Regions from separate parts of the Pseudoduganella sp. GW821-FHT05F09 genome, predicted to be linked through region 1. Evidence: predicted binding sites of a transcription regulator. Region 1 holds the regulator's gene; the other holds the start of a gene.

What was found. Region 1 encodes NrdR, which represses ribonucleotide reductase genes. Its sites were predicted from a motif close to CACNANATNTNGTG; they were not measured.
Region 2: a site for NrdR is predicted at 3,406-3,419, ahead of AC07S4_RS12315 (ribonucleoside-diphosphate reductase subunit alpha). Genes of this name have one in related genera too.

The regions. Positions count from the first base shown of each region.
Region 1 is NZ_JBWKSD010000008.1:224,848-233,904, forward strand. Features, by position in the region: gene ribD (bifunctional diaminohydroxyphosphoribosylaminopyrimidine deaminase/5-amino-6-(5-phosphoribosylamino)uracil reductase RibD) at 1-174, opposite strand, end outside; gene AC07S4_RS24445 (GspH/FimT family pseudopilin) at 197-814, opposite strand; gene AC07S4_RS24450 (type IV pilin protein) at 742-1,260, opposite strand; gene AC07S4_RS24455 (pilus assembly protein) at 1,257-3,386, opposite strand; gene AC07S4_RS24460 (pilus assembly PilX family protein) at 3,449-4,081, opposite strand; gene AC07S4_RS24465 (PilW family protein) at 4,081-5,061, opposite strand; gene pilV (type IV pilus modification protein PilV) at 5,058-5,612, opposite strand; gene AC07S4_RS24475 (Rpn family recombination-promoting nuclease/putative transposase) at 5,862-6,926, shown strand; gene nrdR (transcriptional regulator NrdR) at 6,934-7,395, opposite strand; gene glyA (serine hydroxymethyltransferase) at 7,473-8,717, opposite strand; ZMP/ZTP riboswitch at 8,808-8,927, opposite strand; gene AC07S4_RS24490 (SDR family oxidoreductase) at 9,013-9,057, shown strand, end outside.
Region 2 is NZ_JBWKSD010000003.1:547,108-556,164, reverse strand. Features, by position in the region: gene AC07S4_RS12320 (ribonucleotide-diphosphate reductase subunit beta) at 1-324, opposite strand, end outside; gene AC07S4_RS12315 (ribonucleoside-diphosphate reductase subunit alpha) at 384-3,308, opposite strand; gene AC07S4_RS12310 (sigma-54-dependent transcriptional regulator) at 3,695-5,287, opposite strand; gene AC07S4_RS12305 (sensor histidine kinase) at 5,329-7,068, opposite strand; gene AC07S4_RS12300 (PP0621 family protein) at 7,070-7,387, opposite strand; gene AC07S4_RS12295 (cytochrome C assembly family protein) at 7,384-8,187, opposite strand; gene AC07S4_RS12290 (ABC transporter ATP-binding protein) at 8,227-9,018, opposite strand; gene AC07S4_RS12285 (ABC transporter permease) at 9,018-9,057, opposite strand, start outside.

The sequences.
Region 1 (9,057 bases):
GGCCTGGATTTCGGCGTGGTCCTGCCCGGCGGGCTGGGTCACGCCCGCGCCGATCACGCGGCCGCCGCGCACGATCACGCAGCCGATGCGCGGATTGGGCGAGGTGGTGTACAGCCCCTTGGCGGCCCATTCCAGGGCCAGCTTCATGCCTTCGGTGTCGTTGTTGATGTCCACAGGATCGCTTACTCGCTTTGGTTTAGTCTGCGCTGGTGCAGAGCGCCGGCTGCGCAACAGGATCGCACACCCTCACCCGGCCCAGCATGTTGATCTTGACGAGGCGCTTGTGCTCGCCAGCTTCCAGCGTCAGCGTGCCCCAGCGCGCCGCCTGGCTGTTGCCCGCCTGACAGCCGCGCCCAGCAGCATTATAGGCAAGATAGGCCGCTCCCGTGCCGGAAGTGAAGCGCGCACCCAGGCGTATGCCGTCCGCCATGGGCTGCTGGACGGCGTAGCGCTCCTCGCCGGGGTCCGGGCGGCGGTTGCCGTTGCGGTCAGAGAACACGGTCCAGCCTCGCTCCCACGCCTCGCCGCTGGCGTCGTGCGGCGCGAGCAGCACCACGCCGCCGCGCGCGATAGCCAGGGAGCGGGTCAGGGCGATGGCGCCCTGCAGCTCGTTCAGCGCCGCGCGCAGTTGCTGCTTTTGCAGCATGGCCTGCAGGCTGGGCGCGGCGGCGCCGGCCAGAACGGCCGCCAGCGCCAGCGCGACCAGCAATTCGATCAGCGTAAGGCCGGCGGCGGCGCGCCTCAGCGCCAGCAGCGCACGCCCTGCCCGCTCGCCAGCCGCAGGCCGGCGCTGGTCAATATCAGTTTTCCGCATTCCCTGTCCTCGTAATGCGCGTCCACCTTGGCCGTGCCCGGCGTGGCGACCAGCTGCACGCAGCTCGAGATCGCTTCATCGTCGCAGGCCTTCGCTTCGATCTCATACGCGCTGCCGGCGGGGCTGGCGCCGGACCACCATTTGAATTCGCGCTCGGCCGCATCGGTGGAGCCGGACGAGAAGGCGATGTAGCTGTTGTGGGCGCTGAAGTAGCGCTCCTGCTGCTGCATCAATAGCAGCAAGGCGGCCTGCCCTTCCACGCGCTTGCTGCGGATCACGAACTGGCTGTAGGAAGGATAGGAGAACGCGGCCAGCACCACGGCAATCACCACCACGATCAGGGCCTCCAGCACGGTCCAGCCACGGCAGCGCCTCGTGTGCTCGGTACGCCTGGTGCGCCTCGTGCGCCTGATACTCATGGCGGTCATGCCGGTGATGGCCTTCATGGCTGCTCCCCTTCGCGTGGCTGCGGCGTCCGTGCCTGCGCCGCCTGATGCAGCTCGCGCCAATTGGCCAGCTCGCGCCAGCCCAGCCTGCCGGCCGGCGCGACCGCCCTGGTCCGCGCCGACGGCAGCGCACCGGCTTCCCTGGCGCCGGCATTGACGGCGGCGATACGCTTGCTGACCAGCATCCGGCCACCGGCCTGGCGCACCGCTTGCGCCGGCTCGGTCACGATCACCGCCGCCGGCCCGGGAAGATAGTCTGCGACCAATGTGCCGGCCGCCGCCCCCGAGAGCGGCACGCCTGCGCTGTCCGGCGCCAGCCCGCTCAGCACGTCGAGCGCGTAGCTGCGGCTGGCGACGGGCGCGCAAGCGCTGGCGCCGGTCAGGACGGTGTTGAAGAAGATCTGTCCGCCGGCAAGCGCGGCGCCACCCACGCTGCGCTCTCCCGTGGCGGCGCCATTGAAGTCGATATACCAGCCATGCGCACCGCCGGCGCCGCCATAAGTAAAACTACGCCCGCGCAATGCCAGCACTGCGGCATCGGGCGCGCCCTCCAGCTCGCGCAGGGCCAGATCGTCACGTCCCAGGGGCCAGTCCGCGCGCGTCCCGCCACGGCCGCCCGCGCTGTCGTCCAGCACCGCGTAGAACGACTGCTGGGCATAGCGGGCCGGGTCGCGGTCCGCCGCCTCCAGCAACTTTCCGGTCCCGAACAGGATCAGATAGCTGCCGCCGGGCGCGTTGGCAACCCGGGGCTGCATGGTGATCGGCTGCCGCACGCGCCGCGCATCGCGGGCGATGAACACAGGCCCTTCCGCCGCGTCCCGCCACGGCGCGCTGCCCGTGAAATTGAAGCGCCACAGATTGCCCTGCAAATCTCCGGCGTAGGCGTAGAGCAGAGCCCCATCGCCGTCCAGCACCAGCGCCGGCGCACCCAGCGCATTGGCGCGGCCGGGCTCGCCTCCCGGCGCTTGCAAGCGATAGTAGTTCCGGTTCAGCCGCCATGCCTCGCCAGCCGGTTTGTCCAGCGCCAGCAGGAACAAGGCGCTGGCATTGGCCGGATCGGCATTGCCGTCGCTGGCCTGGCTGTTGACGCCGCTGCTCACGAGCGCAAAGTAGCGGTAGGCGTTCGCTGCGCTGCGCAGGCGCAAGCGCACCATCTGCGGCAGGGACGTCACATTGCCCATCGCGGCATCATCCCGGTCGGTGAACTCCCACAGCGCGCCGCCGGCCTGCGGAAACACGGAGGGATTGGTGACGTCGAGTGCGAATACGCCCTGCGCGCCGGCCCCCATGGCGGACACCAGCACCGTCCGCCAGTTCCCGTCCAGCTGCGCTTCGGCCACGCTGGCCGGGCCATCCACATAGGCGCCATGCGCATAGTTGCGGTCGGGCAGCCGGTTAAGCTGGGGGAACACGGCCTCCGGCACATAGGCAAACAGCTCTGCCCCGCTCCCCGCATCGAAGGCATGCAGCATGCCGTCGTTGGCGCCCAGGTAGACCACGGCGGTGCGCGCCTGCATGCTGTCGTAAAAGGCGCGGTAGCCGTCGCCATTGCCTGCGGCGGACGGCGGCCCGGCGTACACCGGGATGCTATTGACGGCGTCGCCAAGGATGCTGGCGCGGCGGCGGAACAAGCGTCCCTCCTCGCTGCGGTCGCCGCGCAGCCAGTCCAGGCGCAGTTCGCCCTTGCGGTCGGAAACCGGACGCGCGGGCGGTGGCGCGCGGTTCAGGATGGTGCGCTGCGCGGCCGACAGCGCGTCCCACTCGAACGGTATCGTCACCCGCCTGCCCTGCTCCAGCCTGGACGTGTAGATGCGGCGGCTTCGGGCTGGCTCCGGCAAGGCGTCCAGCCAAGCGGCGGCGTCCCACAGCGGAGCCGAAATTTGCGGCGCGCCGGACGCGTCCACGGTCAAAGCGGAGCGCGTGAACACCCCGCTCCAACTGCCGGGCCGCGCACCCGCCTGGAACACCGCCATGCCGGAGGGCGTGGACGCCACCGCTGCGGCGCCGCGCAGCAAGTCCGGATGCGGCACGCAGCTGGCGCCCAGCGGCTCGGTGCTCAGCTCCACCAGCGGCGGCACAGCGGCAGCCTGCGCGGCGGCCAGCACTGCAGCCAATACGGTGCACACAGCACTCGCCATTCGCCGGCTGGCGCCGAGCCAACGCGCGCAGCGGTCAGCCCATGGCAGATTCATGGCGTCCCTCCCTCGTCTGCTTTGCGGTAGCTTCCTTGCAGCACAGTCTCGGTAGACTCGCGCGAGCCAAAGCCGATGGCGGTGACGCGATACAGGTACTGCGTGCTTCCAGCGTCCGCGCCGGGCGGGTGGTAAGGTGCGCGCTCGATGATGTAGCGCGGGCGCCGGAATGGCAGCAGCCCCTGGCCGGTCTCCATCACCGCGCCCGTGAACCGTCCAAACGGCACCGAACGCGAGGCAGCACTGTCGTCGCCGATGTCGACGCTTTCCCACACCGGCACATCGCCCTCCGCAGGCGCGCACAGGCCGAGCCCGGGATTGTCGGCGCCCATGCCGCAGCCCGGCACAAAGCCCAGGCCGCTGCCCGGCGCCAGCAGCGCCGCACGCGCCGGTGTGCTGGCGGCGCTGCCGTTAATCTCCTTCTCCGCGTCGGCCAGCGCATCCTCCGCCGCCTGCAATGCCACGTAGCGGTCGCGCTCTGCCCGCGCAGCCTTCTCGCCCAGCATGGCCATGCGCGCTGCGGATGCGCCCAGCAGCAGCACGGCAATCAGCATCAGCAATGTGAGGAGCAAGGCAATGCCTTGCTCGGCAAGCATGGGAGCAGCGCTGATGTGACGGATGGCGGCCATCACGTGCCCCCGGCGTTGCGCAGCGCGATCGACGTTTCGAATACGCGCCGCACGCGCTGGCGTTCGCTCTCGGGCAGCAGGTGCTCGTCTATGTGCGTGCCACGGTCGCCGTCTGCCGTGCTGCCGGTGTAAGCACCGCCAAGCAAGTCGTACTGCGCCGGGACAGCGCCGTTGCGGGAGTAGTCTTCCCCGCGCAGCAGCAGGCCCACCTTGATGCTGGCCACGCGTTTCCACCAGGTTTTGCGGTTGAAATCCTGCGCGCGCGCTGGGGCCGTGGCGCCTTCCAGCACCAGATCCCCATCCATTAAGTTGATGGCGCTCGCGCTCAGGTAGCGGTTGGGAATGCCGTCCGCCGGCGTGTCGGTGTCGATTCCGTATAGCACCTGGAAACTGTCCACGCCGCGCACGATGGCGTCGGCGCCCCAGCTGTGCGCGCTTTTATATTTGCAGCGCAGTTCGGCGACACCGTCGCTGCCCTTCGCAACGTAGAAAATGCTCCAGCCGCGCTGCGCTTCGCTGCCAGCAGCGGCAATGCCGAAGCCCGCGCAATTCAGCACGGAGCCGTCCGCCTCGGGCGAGCCGGAGCCGGCATAGCGCAAGGCCAGCACATCGCTGCCATTCACGGATGCGGGCAGCGGATCCTCAATGCCGTTGCTGTTGCGGGAAATACTGGCGTCATCCAGTCCGCTGATGTTGGCGCTGGTTTCCGGCGTGGTTGCCGGCGGCACGCTGGCATCATCCCAGTTCACAAACGCGGCTTGCCGCACGGACTGGCTGATGATGGACAGCGCGTAGCGGCCGCTGTCATTGAGCCGGGCGCTTTCAGTGTGGAACGCATAATTGGCGCTGGCATTCACCAGCAGCGCGCTGGCCACCAACGTCACCAGCGAGCCCACCGCGATCGCGATCACCATCTCAACCAGGCCCAGGCCGCGCTCGCGCCTGGGGCCCGCATCAACCTCGCTGACGGCCTTGTTCATGGCGCCACTCCCGCCAGCACCAGCGCCACACCGGGCGCATAGTCGCCGTCCACATCGCTGGCCGCCGTACCGTCCGGATTTTTTCCGCGCCAGCCGACCTTGACGACCACCGGCGCCGCCGGGCCGCCCGCGCAGGGCCAGCGCAGCCTGCCACTGCTCCACATGCCCGTGTCGCGGCAGATGCGCACCCGGCCGCCGGGCAGTTGCGAAGCGATTTGCCGCTTCAAATCATACATATCCGCCTCCGCCATGGCGGCGCTGTCGCACGGCCCGGTCCAGCACTGGCGGCCGGGCGCGGCGGGAACCGGCTCGGCATGCGCGTCATAGTCCAGCGATAGGTAGGCCGTGGCGATCTGGCCCGGATTGGCGCGCAAGCGTTCGGCCATGGCGAAGGCCATTTGGGCTGCATTGCTCAGCAATTGCGACTCGTAGCGCACACGCAGCGCCACCAGCTGCATGCCTGCGGCGCCCAGCACGCCGACGGCCAGCACCACCACCGCCACCAGCACTTCGATCAGCGCGAAGCCGTGAATCCGCCGTTGCGACGCCATATGCCACCTCCGCACAAGCCGCTTGAGAGACACCCTGACTGCAAGTTAGCAGCCCATGCGCAAGCCAGTTTGACGCAGATCAAAGCTCATATAACTCAGCCTTAAAATCCCACTGGCGATTGCCTATCGTCATTGCAAGCAGGAATGAAGTGTGCCAGCGCCAGCCTTCAGCAGCGGCCTTGCGCCAGATCGAAACGCACCAGCACACCGAGGGCTAGACTGTGTTCTTGCCAGCCACTCTCGCCCCCCATGGACAACTACGATGCGCCCTGGAAAACTGCACTGGTCCTTTATTTTGAGGACTTTATTGCGTTCTACTTTCCGGATGTGCACGCCGCCATCGACTGGCGGCATGCGCCCGAGTTCCTCGATACGGAATTGCAGCAGCTGGCACTGGATGGCGCCCTGGGCAAGCGCATGGCCGACAAACTGGTCCGGGTGCACACCCTGGACGGCGTCGAGCAATGGGTGTTGATACACGTAGAGGTGCAAGCGAGGCACGATCATCACTTGCCGCAACGGATCTTCACGTACAGCTACCGCATCTATGACCGTTACCAGCATCCCGTCGCCAGCCTGGTGGTGCTGGCAGACCGCAATCCGTATTGGCGGCCAAGCGTGTTTTCGTTCAAGCTGTTCGGCTGCAGGCTGGAATTGAGGTTCCGCACCACCAAACTGCAGGATCTTGCCGATCACATCAGCACATTGCTGGAGGACCACAATCCCTTCGCCCTGCTTACCGCAGCCCATCTGCTGACCCAGGAGACGCACGGGCTCCCCTCGCGCCGGCTTGCCGCAAAGCGGCAGCTGACACAATTGCTGCTGGCGCGTGACTGGGACCGGCAGCGTATCGTAAACTTGTTCCACGTCGTCGATTGGATCATGCACTTACCCACGGAGCTGGAAGCCCAGCTCTGGCACGACATGGCCCAAATTCAAGGGAGACCCACCATGGAAAATTACATTCCGCGCGGCGCCAGAATCGTGATGCGGCGCGAGTTGGCGGAGGCCAAGGTCAAAGCAGCGCTGGAAGGAAGACAAGAAGGGATGCAGCAGGGGCGGCAGGAAGGAATGCAGCAAGGGCGGCAGGAAGGGATACAGCAGGGGATACAACAGGGGATGCAGCAAGGGCGGCAGGAAGGAATAAAGCAAGGTCAAGCAGCCTTGCTCGCCCTGCAGCTAAGCCAGCGTTTCGGCGCTTTGCCAGACGACATCACCGCCTTGCTGTCCACAGCCAGCCAGAACCAGTTGCAAGACTGGGCCAAAGCGGTCATCGATGCGCCCACGCTGAACCAGGTCTTCGCCCGCCATTGAGGCGCGGCTAGGTTTTCGGCGCCTGGCCGACTTCTTCGATGGCGTCCTGGAACTCGGCCAGGTCCTCGAAATTCTTGTAGACGGAAGCGAAGCGGATGTAGGCAACCTTGTCCAGCCGCTTCAGCTCCTGCATCACCAGTTCGCCGATATAGTGCGTATCGACTTCGCGCTTGCCGCTGGTGAGCAGTTTCTCCTCGATCGCCTGCACCGCCATGTCCAGCGAGGCAGCCGCAACGGGCCGCTTGCGCAAGGCCAGCGTCAAGGAGCCGCGCAACTTGGCCGCAGCGTACTCCGTGCGGCTGCCGTTCTTTTTGACCACGAAGGGCATCACAAGTTCAATGCGCTCATATGTCGTGAAGCGCTTGTCGCACTTGCCGCAGCGGCGGCGGCGGCGGATCGCGTCCCCCTCCTCCGACACGCGGGTGTCGAGGACGTGGATTTCTTCATGCTGACAGAACGGACATTTCATCTGGCGCTGCGCTTTCGAATGTTAAAAGAGCGCCGGACCGGCAAGGTCACGGCGCCCTGATGTTACCAAGACAATGTTTAAGCGTAAACCGGATGCGCGTCAGCCAGCACCTTCACGGCCGCTTTCACGCGCTCGATGGTGGCGGCGTCATGCGGATTGTCCAGCACGTCGGCGATCAGGTTGCCCACTTGTTCCGCTTCGGCTTCCTTGAAACCGCGGGTGGTCATGGCCGGCGAGCCCAGGCGGATGCCCGAGGTCACGAACGGTTTCTGCGGATCGTTCGGAATGCCGTTCTTGTTGCAGGTGATGTGCGCCTGGCCCAGGATGGCTTCCGCTTCCTTGCCGGTCAGGTTCTTGGCGCGCAGGTCGACCAGGAACACGTGCGACTCGGTGCCGCCCGACACGATGCGCAGGCCGCGCTTGATCAGCGTCTTGGCCAGCACGTCGGCGTTCTTCACCACTTGCTGCTGGTATTCCTTGAACGCAGGCTGCAGCGCTTCCTGGAAGGCCACGGCCTTGCCGGCGATCACGTGCATCAGCGGGCCGCCCTGGATGCCTGGGAAGATGGCCGAGTTGATGATCTTCTCGTGCTCGGCCTTCATCAGGATGATGCCGCCGCGCGGGCCGCGCAGCGATTTGTGCGTGGTCGAGGTGACGAAGTCGGCGTGCGGCACCGGGTTAGGGTACAGGCCGGCGGCGATCAGGCCGGCGTAGTGGGCCATGTCCACCATGAAGTAGGCGCCCACGGCTTTCGCCACGGCGGCGAAACGCTCGAAGTCGATCTTCTTCGAAAAGGCGGACGCGCCGGCGATGATCAGCTTGGGCTTGTGTTCCTTGGCCAGCGCTTCCATGGCGGCGTAGTCGATGTCTTCTTCCGGGGTCAGGCCGTAGGACACCACGTTGAACCATTTGCCGGACATATTCAGCGCCATGCCGTGGGTCAGGTGGCCGCCTTCGGCCAGCGACATGCCCATGATGGTGTCGCCCGGCTTCAGCACGGCGAAGAACACGCCCTGGTTGGCTTGCGAGCCCGAGTTCGGCTGCACGTTGGCCGCTTCCGCGCCGAACAGCTGCTTCACGCGGTCGATCGCCAGCTGCTCGACCACGTCCACGTATTCGCAGCCGCCGTAGTAGCGCTTGCCTGGATAGCCTTCGGCGTATTTATTGGTCAGCTGGGAGCCCTGGGCTTCCATCACCGCTGGCGAAGTGTAGTTCTCCGAAGCGATCAGCTCGATATGGTCGTGCTGGCGGGTGTTTTCCTTCTGGATCGCGGCGAACAGGTCTGGATCGACGGAGGACAGGGTGTGATCTTTTGCAAACATGAAAAAACTCCAAGTGAGAGAGTAAATCTGGCAGGTGGATCGAATGAGGAACGCCAATAAGCGAGGAGCAGCCTCTTCGTGCTTTCCATCGGTGGCTGCCCAGGCGAACGGCTGTTGATTTGAAATCTCACGTTCCCCGGTGGATGCCCACCTTTCGCCGACAGATCGCGCAAGCGCAGACCCGGCTTTTCGCCAGTCACGTGAGACGTAATGGAAGCCAGATTGTACTATCAACTAAGGCAATTACGCTACACTTGCCCTACTCCACCATGCCATTCATTTGTAAGGAAGCAATATGATCGTATTCATCACCGGCGCCAGCGCCGGCTTCGGCGCCGCC
Region 2 (9,057 bases), on a different contig from region 1:
CGAGTCGGCGGTGACGAAGAAGCCCAGGTTGCGTTTCACCAGGCGGCGCTCGTCTTCGGTCAGGCCATTCGGGTTCTTCCACAGCTCGATGTCGCGCTGCATGTTCACTTCCTGCGGCATCCAGTGGTTGGCGCAGCCGGCCAGGTATTTGTCCCAGGCCCATTTGTACTTGAACGGCACCAGCTGGTTGACGTCGGTCTGGCCGTTGATGACGCGCTTGTCGTCGGCATTCACACGGCGGGCGATCTGCTCGGCAGTGCCTTCGGCGTTGAGTGGTGCGTGGGGTTGCGCGGCAGGCGCAGTTTCTTCGTCCCAGGACAGCATGATATTTCCTTCTTGAATTGGCAAACGGACCGCGCACGCGGCGCGGTCCTCCTATTGTATTACTGGCAGGCTTCGCATTCCTCGAAACCGTCGTCGCCAGGACGCAGGTAGCAGGCGGCGCCGTCTTCCTCGGAAGCAACCGGAGCGGCCGCGGCAGGGGCAGCAGCCGCCATGGCGCTCGCCGACATGCCGCCGTCCACGGCCACCGCGTTCAGCGCGCCGGTCTTGGAGGTCGATTTCTCCATGTGGGTGGCGGCGATGGTGCGCAGGTAGTAGGTGGTCTTCAGGCCGCGCAGCCAGGCCAGCTTGTAGGTCTCGTCCAGCTTCTTGCCCGACGCGCCAGCCATGTAGATGTTCAGCGACTGGGCCTGGTCGATCCACTTCTGGCGGCGGGAAGCCGCTTCCACCAGCCAGCTCGGCGACACTTCAAACGCGGTGGCGTAGATGTCGCGCAGGTCCTGCGGCACACGGTCGATCTTCACCAGCGAGCCGTCGAAGTATTTCAGGTCGGCGATCATGACCTCGTCCCACAGGCCGCGCGCCTTCAGGTCGCGCACCAGGTAGGAGTTGATCTCGGTGAACTCGCCCGACAGGTTGGACTTCACGTACAGATTCTGGAAGGTCGGTTCGATGCAGGCCGACACGCCGATGATGTTCGAAATGGTGGCGGTCGGAGCGATCGCCACGCAGTTCGAGTTGCGCATGCCGAACTTGGCGATGCGCTCGCGCACCGGGGTCCAGTCCATGGCGGCCGAGCGGTCCTGCTCCAGGTAGCCGGCGCCGCGCTCTTCAGCCAGCAGCGCGATCGAGTCCTGCGGCAGGATGCCGCGGTCCCACAGCGAGCCTTTGTAGGACTCGTAGTGGCCGCGCTCTTCGGCCAGCTCGGTCGACGCCAGGTAGGCGTAGTAGCACACCGCTTCCATCGAGGTGTCGGCGAAGCTCACGCATTCCTGCGACGAGAACGGCACGCGCATCATGTGCAGGCAGTCCTGGAAGCCCATCACGCCCAGGCCGACCGGACGGTGGCGCATATTGGCGTTGCGGGCCTTGTCGACCGCGTAGTAGTTGATGTCGATCACGTTGTCCAGCATGCGCATGGCGGTGCGGATGGTCTTCTGCAGCTTCACGTGGTCCAGCTTGCCCTCTTTCATGTGGGCCGGCAGGTTCACCGAACCGAGGTTGCAGACGGCGATCTCGTCCGGACCGGTGTTCAGCGTGATCTCGGTGCACAGGTTGGACGAGTGCACCACGCCCACGTGCGACTGCGGCGAACGGATGTTGCACGGGTCCTTGAAGGTGATCCACGGGTGACCGGTTTCAAACAGCATGGACAGCATCTTGCGCCACAGGTCCAGCGCGGCGATCTTCTTGAACACGCGCATTTCGCCGGCGGCGGCCTTGGCTTCGTAGCCCAGGTAGGCCTGCTCGAAGGCCTTGCCCACTTTATCGTGCAGGTCCGGCGCTTCGGACGGCGAGAACAGCGTCCAGTCGCCCTTTTCCATCACGCGCTTCATGAACATGTCCGGAATCCAGTTGGCGGTGTTCATGTCGTGGGTGCGGCGGCGGTCGTCGCCGGTGTTCTTGCGCAGGTCGAGGAATTCCTCGATGTCCATGTGCCAGGTTTCCAGGTAGGCGCACACCGCGCCCTTGCGCTTGCCGCCCTGGTTGACCGCCACGGCGGTGTCGTTCACCACTTTCAGGAACGGCACCACGCCTTGCGATTTGCCGTTGGTGCCCTTGATGTGGGCGCCCAGCGCGCGCACCGGGGTCCAGTCGTTGCCCAGGCCGCCGGCGAACTTGGCCAGGAGTGCATTCTCTTTAATAGCGTCGTAGATGCCTTCCAGGTCGTCCGACACGGTGGTCAGGTAGCACGAGGACAGCTGCGAGCGCAAGGTGCCGGAGTTGAACAGCGTCGGCGTGGACGACATGAAGTCGAAGGTCGACAGCAGGTTGTAGAACTCGATGGCGCGCGCTTCGCGGTTCTCTTCGCGCAGCGCCAGGCCCATGGCCACGCGCATGTAGAAGGCCTGCGGCATCTCGATGCGCACGTCGCGCACGTGCAGGAAGTAGCGGTCGTACAGGGTCTGCAGGCCGATGTAGCCGAACTGCAGGTCGCGGTCGGCCACCAGGGCCTTGGCCAGCTTGGCCAGGTCGAACTTGGCCAGCTCGGCGTCCAGCAGCTCGTTCTCGATGCCTTTGGCGATGTATTGCGGGAAGTAGGTCAGGTACTCGGCGGCGGCTTTCGCCTGCGGCACTTCGTGGCCGAACACTTCCTTGCGGATGGTGTGCAGCAGGATGCGGGCCGTCACTTGCGAGTAGGCCGGGTCTTTTTCCATCAGCGCGCGGGCGGCCAGGATGGCGGACTTGTGCAGTTCCTCGACCGGCACGCCGTCGTACAGGTTCTTGACGGTCTCGGCCAGGATGGCGTCCGAGTCGACGTGCTTTTCCAGGCCGGAGCAGGCGGCGGCGATCAGGTCGCGCACTTCCTGCATCACCAGCGGACGGCGCACGCCGTTTTCGGTCACGCTCAGCTGCGGCTCGGCGGCGGCGGCGGCGCCTTGCGACTCCTTCTTGGCGCGGCGCTCTTCCATGTGCTTGGCGCGGTACAGCACGTAGGCGCGCGCCACGTCGTGCTGGCCCGAGCGCATCAGCGCCAGTTCCACCTGGTCCTGCACGTCTTCAATATGGAAGGTGCCGCCGGACGGCTGGCGGCGCACCAGCGCGCTCACCACGCCGTTGGTCAACTCTTCGACGATCTCACGCACACTGGCGGACGCGGCGCTCTGGCCGCCGTGCACGGCCAGGAAAGCCTTGGTCATGGCGACATTGATCTTGGACGGTTCGAACGCCACCACCGCGCCGTTGCGGCGGATGATGCGGTAATCGCCCAGGGCGCTGGCAGCCGTGGCCAGGCCGCTGACTGCGCCCGCCGATGCCGGCGCTTGTGGCGCCGGATTGTTGGTGATGTCTTGAGTTGATTGCATTGAAGCTCCCGGTTTAGCAGCGTGCTGCGCGCATGTTTTGTGAGAATAAAGTTCGTCGATTGCCCTAGAGCATCTTTGAACGTTTGCCAAGTTTTTTTACTACATCTAGTGAACTGGTCAAATTGTGCCACTAATTGTAGTGAGCCCGTGGGGTCTAGACAAGAGGGAAATTTGGCATTCGAGCACGAAATTTCTGTTGACTTTTAGGGACGCCCCGCCGTTCAGGCCGTAGCGGGTTAGCGGGCGCTCACCGACCTGGCGGCGGCGCCCCGGACCCGCCGCGCCCGCCCCGGGCGCCGCGCCTGCGGCACTGGCGTAAACGCAACATTGCCGCTTCATCCAGCCCCGGCCGGGCCGGCAAAAACCCGGCGGGCCAGCATTATAGTCTAAAGCCCGTCCGGCTCCTGGATGTTCAATTTTTGCATCTGGTAGCGCAGCTGGCGGAAGCTGATGCCCAGCAGGCTGGCGGCCTGGGTGCGGTTGTACTGGGTCTGCGCCAGCGCGCGCATGATGATGTCGCGCTCGACCTGGGCCAGGTAGTCCGGCAGATTGCTCGGCAGCGCATCCGGCGCCAGCGCACCCGGGGCCTGGGCGGGCGGCGCGCCCGCCGGGACCGCCGGCGCGGCGGCAGGCTGGGCGGCAGGCGGAGCGGAAAGCGGCGCGGCCGGCAGCGGCTGGTAGCCGGCCGGCGCGGCCGGCGCCGTCCCCGGGGCGCCCTCCTCCCGGCGCAGCTCGGCCGGCGGCGGCACGTAGCCGGGCGGCATGTCGCCCGCCCGGCCGCCCTTGAGCGCCAGGTCGCGCACCTCGATCACGCCGTCGTTGGCAAAGGCCAGCGCGCGCTCGAGGATGTTCTCCAGCTCGCGCACATTGCCGGGGAAGGCATAGCCGCGCAGCGCCTCCAGCACGCCCGGCCCCAGCACCACGCGCTGCTCGAAGGTGCCCAGCCGCGCCAGGATGGCGTCGGTCAGCACGCCCAGGTCGTCCGGGCGCTCACGCAGCGGCGGCAGGCTCAGCTCGATCACATTGAGGCGGTAGAACAAGTCCTGCCGGAATGCGCCGCGCTCGACCAGCTGCTCCAGGTTCTTGTGCGTGGCGCTGATAATGCGCACGTCCACCGGCTCCTCGGCGGTGGCGCCGATCTTGCGCACGCGCCGCTCCTGGATGGCGCGCAGCAGCTTGACCTGCATGGCCAGCGGCAGATCGGCCACCTCGTCGAGCAGCAGGGTGCCGCCGTTGGCGGCCTGGAAAAAGCCGTCGCGCTCGTCGGCCGCGCCGGTGAAGGCGCCCTTGCGGTAGCCGAAAAACTCGGCCTCCATCAGCGCCTCGGGGATGGCGCCGCAGTTGACGGCGATAAAAGGCTGGCCCGCGCGCGAGCTTTGCGCGTGGATCTCGCGCGCCGCCAGCTCCTTGCCGCTGCCGGACTCGCCGTTGATGGCGATCGGCGCCATCGAGCGCGCCAGCCGCGCGATCTGCGCGCGCAGCGCCTGGATCACGGCCGAGTCGCCCTTGAGCCGGCTGGCCGGCGCCGGCCCGCCGGCCCCGCCCGCGCCCGCGCCGCCGCCCCCGGCCCCGGCCGCGCCGGCCGGCGCGTTCAGGCGCAGCGCCGACTGCACCATCACGCGCAGCTGGTCCAGCGCCACCGGCTTGCTGATGTAGTCGAAGGCGCCGGCCTTGAGCGCCACCACCGCGTTGTCGGCGCTGCCGTAGGCGGTCACCACGGCGATGGGCGTGTTGCGGCAGCTGGCCGACACCTCGCGCACCAGCTCCAGCCCCAGCCCGTCGGGCAGGCGCATATCGGTCAGCACCAGGGCGTAACCGGCCCCGCCGCCGGCCTGCGCCAGGTAGCTGCGCGCCTGCGCCAGGTTTTCCGCGCTGTCGACGTCCAGCCCCATCTTGAGCAGCGTGATTTCCAGCAGCTCGCGCAGGTCGGCTTCATCGTCGACGACCAGCACGCGCGGGGAACTGCGGGGAGCACTCATGATGTCCTTCTTATATAGTGTGGATGGCGGCCCGGGCCGGTTCAGGCGTCCGGGCGCGCAAACGTGATCACGAAGCGGCCGCTGGAGCGGCGGCTGCCGTCGGCCTGCACCGCCGTGTCGTAGCGGTATTCGTAATCCAGCATGGCTTCGTTATTCAAGCACAATTCGCGCGCCAGATACAGGCCCAGGCCGGTGCCCTTGCTGGACGTGGTGTAGAACGGCTCGAACAGATGCAGCCGCACCTCGGGCGTGATGCCGGGGCCGTCGTCCTGCACGTGCAGCTCCAGGCCCGGGCTGCGGCCCTTGCCGCCGACCACGAACAGGCGGATGCTGGCCGGCCCGCCGCTGGCGTAGCGCACCGCGTTGTTGAGCAAATTGAGCAGCACTTCGCGCAGGTGCAGCGCGTCGAAGCGCACCTGCGCGCCCTCGCCCCCGCCTGCCGCCCCCGCCAGCCCGGCCGCCCCGGCCGCCCGCCCCGCCAGCGCGCCCACGTCCAGCTGCACGATGCCGGGCGCCAGCGCGTGCGTGTCCTGGAACTCGGCCGCCAGCTCGGCCAGGAAGCCGGCCAGCGCCAGCGGCTCGCTGTGCGGCTGCGCCTTGCGCGACAGCTGCAGGATGTCCTCCACCATGCGGTTTACGCGCGCCACATTGTCGCCCACGATCTTGAGCAGGCGCGTGTGCACCGGCCCGTCCAGGTCCTCGCTCAGCAACGCGGTGGCGTGGCCGATGGCCGACAGCGGGTTGCGCACCTCGTGCGCGATGCTGGCCGTGAGCCGCCCCATCGAGGCCAGCTTCAGGTCCTGGGCCTGGTTCTCGATGGCGGTCACGTCCTGCAGGAAAATCACGCTGCGCTCCACGCCCAGGCCCTCGGTCTCGACCGGCGCGAAGCGCACCTTCAGGTGCGCGGCCAGGTCGCGCCGCGCGCTCCAGGCCGCCGTCACCTCCTGCAGCGCCGGGTCGGTGTAGGGCTTGATGGTCAGGAAGGCCGTGGCCAGCGCCGGGTCGGCCAGCCAGTCGCGGTAGGCGCGCGCCAGCGGCGCCAGCGCCGGCAGCGCGTCCAGCGGGAAGGCGCTGTCGCCGGCCAGGCCCAGCATCTGCTGCGCGGCCGGGTTGCCGGCGTACACCTGGCCGTCCGTGCCCAGCACCACGATGCCGTCGCTCATATGCGCCATCACCAGCCGGTTGACCGCCTGCTGCACGCCGATCTCCACCCCGCGCCGCGCCGCCAGCTCCTCCTGGCCGATCAGCTTGGCGGCCATGCGGTTCACCACCAGCACCGCCGCCAGCAGGGCCGCGCCGAACAGGCCGGCCTGCAGCAAGGTGCTGTCGGCGTCCAGCACGGCTATCTGCCACAGCGCCGCGCCCAGCATGAACAGCGCCACCAGCGAGGCGGCGAACAGCGCCAGCACCAGCGGCGCCAGGATGGCCAGCCCGGCCAGCGGGAACAAATAGAGGATGGCCAGGCCGCTGCGCGCGCCGCCGGCGGCCAGGTAGAGCAGCGAGATCAGCGCCAGGTCGCAGGCGATCTGCAGCAGCAGCTGGCCCAGGAAGCGGCGCCGCAGCTTGGCCGTGAGCACGGCGAAGCCCAGCGCCAGCGCCAGGTAAGCGGCGCAGGCCTGGGCATAGAAATACGGCGCATGGCCGCGCAGGCCGCGGCTGTCCACGCTCAGGTAGGCCAGCAGCACCAGCGCGATCACCACGCGGGTGGCGTTCAGGGTTTGCAGCGAACGCCAGAACGTGTCGCGCGAGGCGGCCGTCAGCGCGTGCAGGCGCGCCGTCACGTCAGGACGCCGGCTGCTCGGCGTGCGCCTGGCTGCAGAAGTCGCGGCCGCCGCGCCGCACCGCTTCCGAGGCCGGGAAGAAGATGCCGCAGTGCGCGCAGCTGAGCATGGTTTCCGCCTCGGCCACCGCGCGCGCGCGCGCCTGCGACTGCGGCGTAGCGCCCTGGCGGGCGCGCGCCTCGGCTTCGGCCAGCTCGGCGGCGCGGCGCGCGGCCTCGCGCGGGTCGGGCTGCTGGGCGCGCGCGGCGGCGCGCAGCTTGCTGCGGATCGCCGCCACCACCAGGAATATCAGCGCCAGCCAGAACAAAATACGTGTCATGCCAATCCTCGATGCAAAACCACTTCCAGTACAAAACGGCTGCCGACATAGGCCAGCAGCAGGGTGGCGAAACCCGCCAGGGTGAAACTGAGCGCCGTCTTGCCGCGCCAGCCGCGGAAATGGCGCCCGGCCAGCAGCGCCGCGAACAGCAGCCAGGACAGCAGGGTGAACACCGACTTGTGGTCCCACTTGAGCGCCTTGCCGAACAGCTCCTCGGAGAACACGATGCCCGACAATACCGTCAGGCTGAGCAGCACGAAGCCGAAGCCTATCATGCGGAACAGCAGTTTTTCCATGGTCAGCAGGGCCGGCAGCTGGTCCAGCGCGGCCGACAGGAAGCCGCTGCGCTCGCCGCGCGTGTGCAGGCGCGACTCCTGCAGCGCCATCAGCACCGCGTGGAAGGCGGCGATGGTCAAGGTGGCGTAGGCCAGCGTGGCGATGGCGATATGCCAGCCCAGCATGCGCGCATTGCCGTCCAGCGCCACCAGCGCGCCGGGGAACACGGCCTGCAGCGCCGCCGCCAGCGCCGCGTTGGGCATGACGATGCGGCGCAGGCCGTCGAGCGCGAAGTTGCGGTTTTCCAGCCAGTAGGCGCCCACCGAGATCCACAGCGCGGCCGACAGCATGGCGGCAAAGCCGATGCGCAGCGAGCCCGGCGCGGCCACCGCCAGCCACAGGCTGGCCCCGTGCAGCAGCCAGGCCGCCGCCGTGACGGCCGAAATCAGCCCGGCCCGGCGCGGCGGCAGGACGGCACACACAATATAGAGCAGCGCGGCTGCGATCAAAAAATAAGTCTGCATGGGGATAAGTTTACACTATGCCGCGCGCGGCCACCGCCGCTAATCGACCGCCGCCATGCGCAGCTCGTCGTGGTGGTGGCGCTGCTGCTCCTCCATCACCAGTTGCCCCAGCTCGCGCTTGAGCGCGTTGAACTCCGGCGCGGCCGGGTCGCGCCCGCGCGGCAGCGCCACCAGCAGGTCGCGCTTGACGGTGCCGGGCCGGTAGGTCATGACCACGATGCGGTCCGCCATATAGATGGCCTCCTCGATGCTGTGGGTGACGAAAATAATCGTCTTCTTCAGCTCGGACCAGATGCGCAGCAGCTCGTCCTGCAGGTTGCGCCGCGTGAGCGCGTCCAGCGCGCCGAAGGGCTCGTCCATCAGCATGATGGGCGAATCGAGCGCCAGCACGCGCGCGATCGCCACCCGCTGCCGCATGCCGCCCGACAAATCCTTGGGAAAGCGGTTGCGGAAGTCGCTCAGCGACAGCATGGCCAGCAGGCGCGCCACCGTGGCCTCGATCTCGGCCTTGGGCTGGCCCTTGATCTGCAGGCCGAAGGCGATATTGTCGGCCACCGTCATCCACGGAAACAGCGCGTACTCCTGGAACACCATGCCGCGCTCCGGCCCCGGCGCCTCCACCTGCTGGCCGCCGGCCACGATGCGCCCGCTGGTCGGCGGCGCGAAGCCGGCCACCGCGTTGAGCAGCGTCGACTTGCCGCAGCCGGACGGCCCCAGCAGGCAGACGAACTGCCCCTGCGGAATCTCCAGATTGATGTCCTGCAGCGCCACCACGTCGCGCTCGGCGGTCTTGAAGACCTTGCCCACATGCTCAATGACGATCTGTGCCATCAGTGCTCCAGTCCCCGGTGCCAGCGCAGCAGGTAGTTG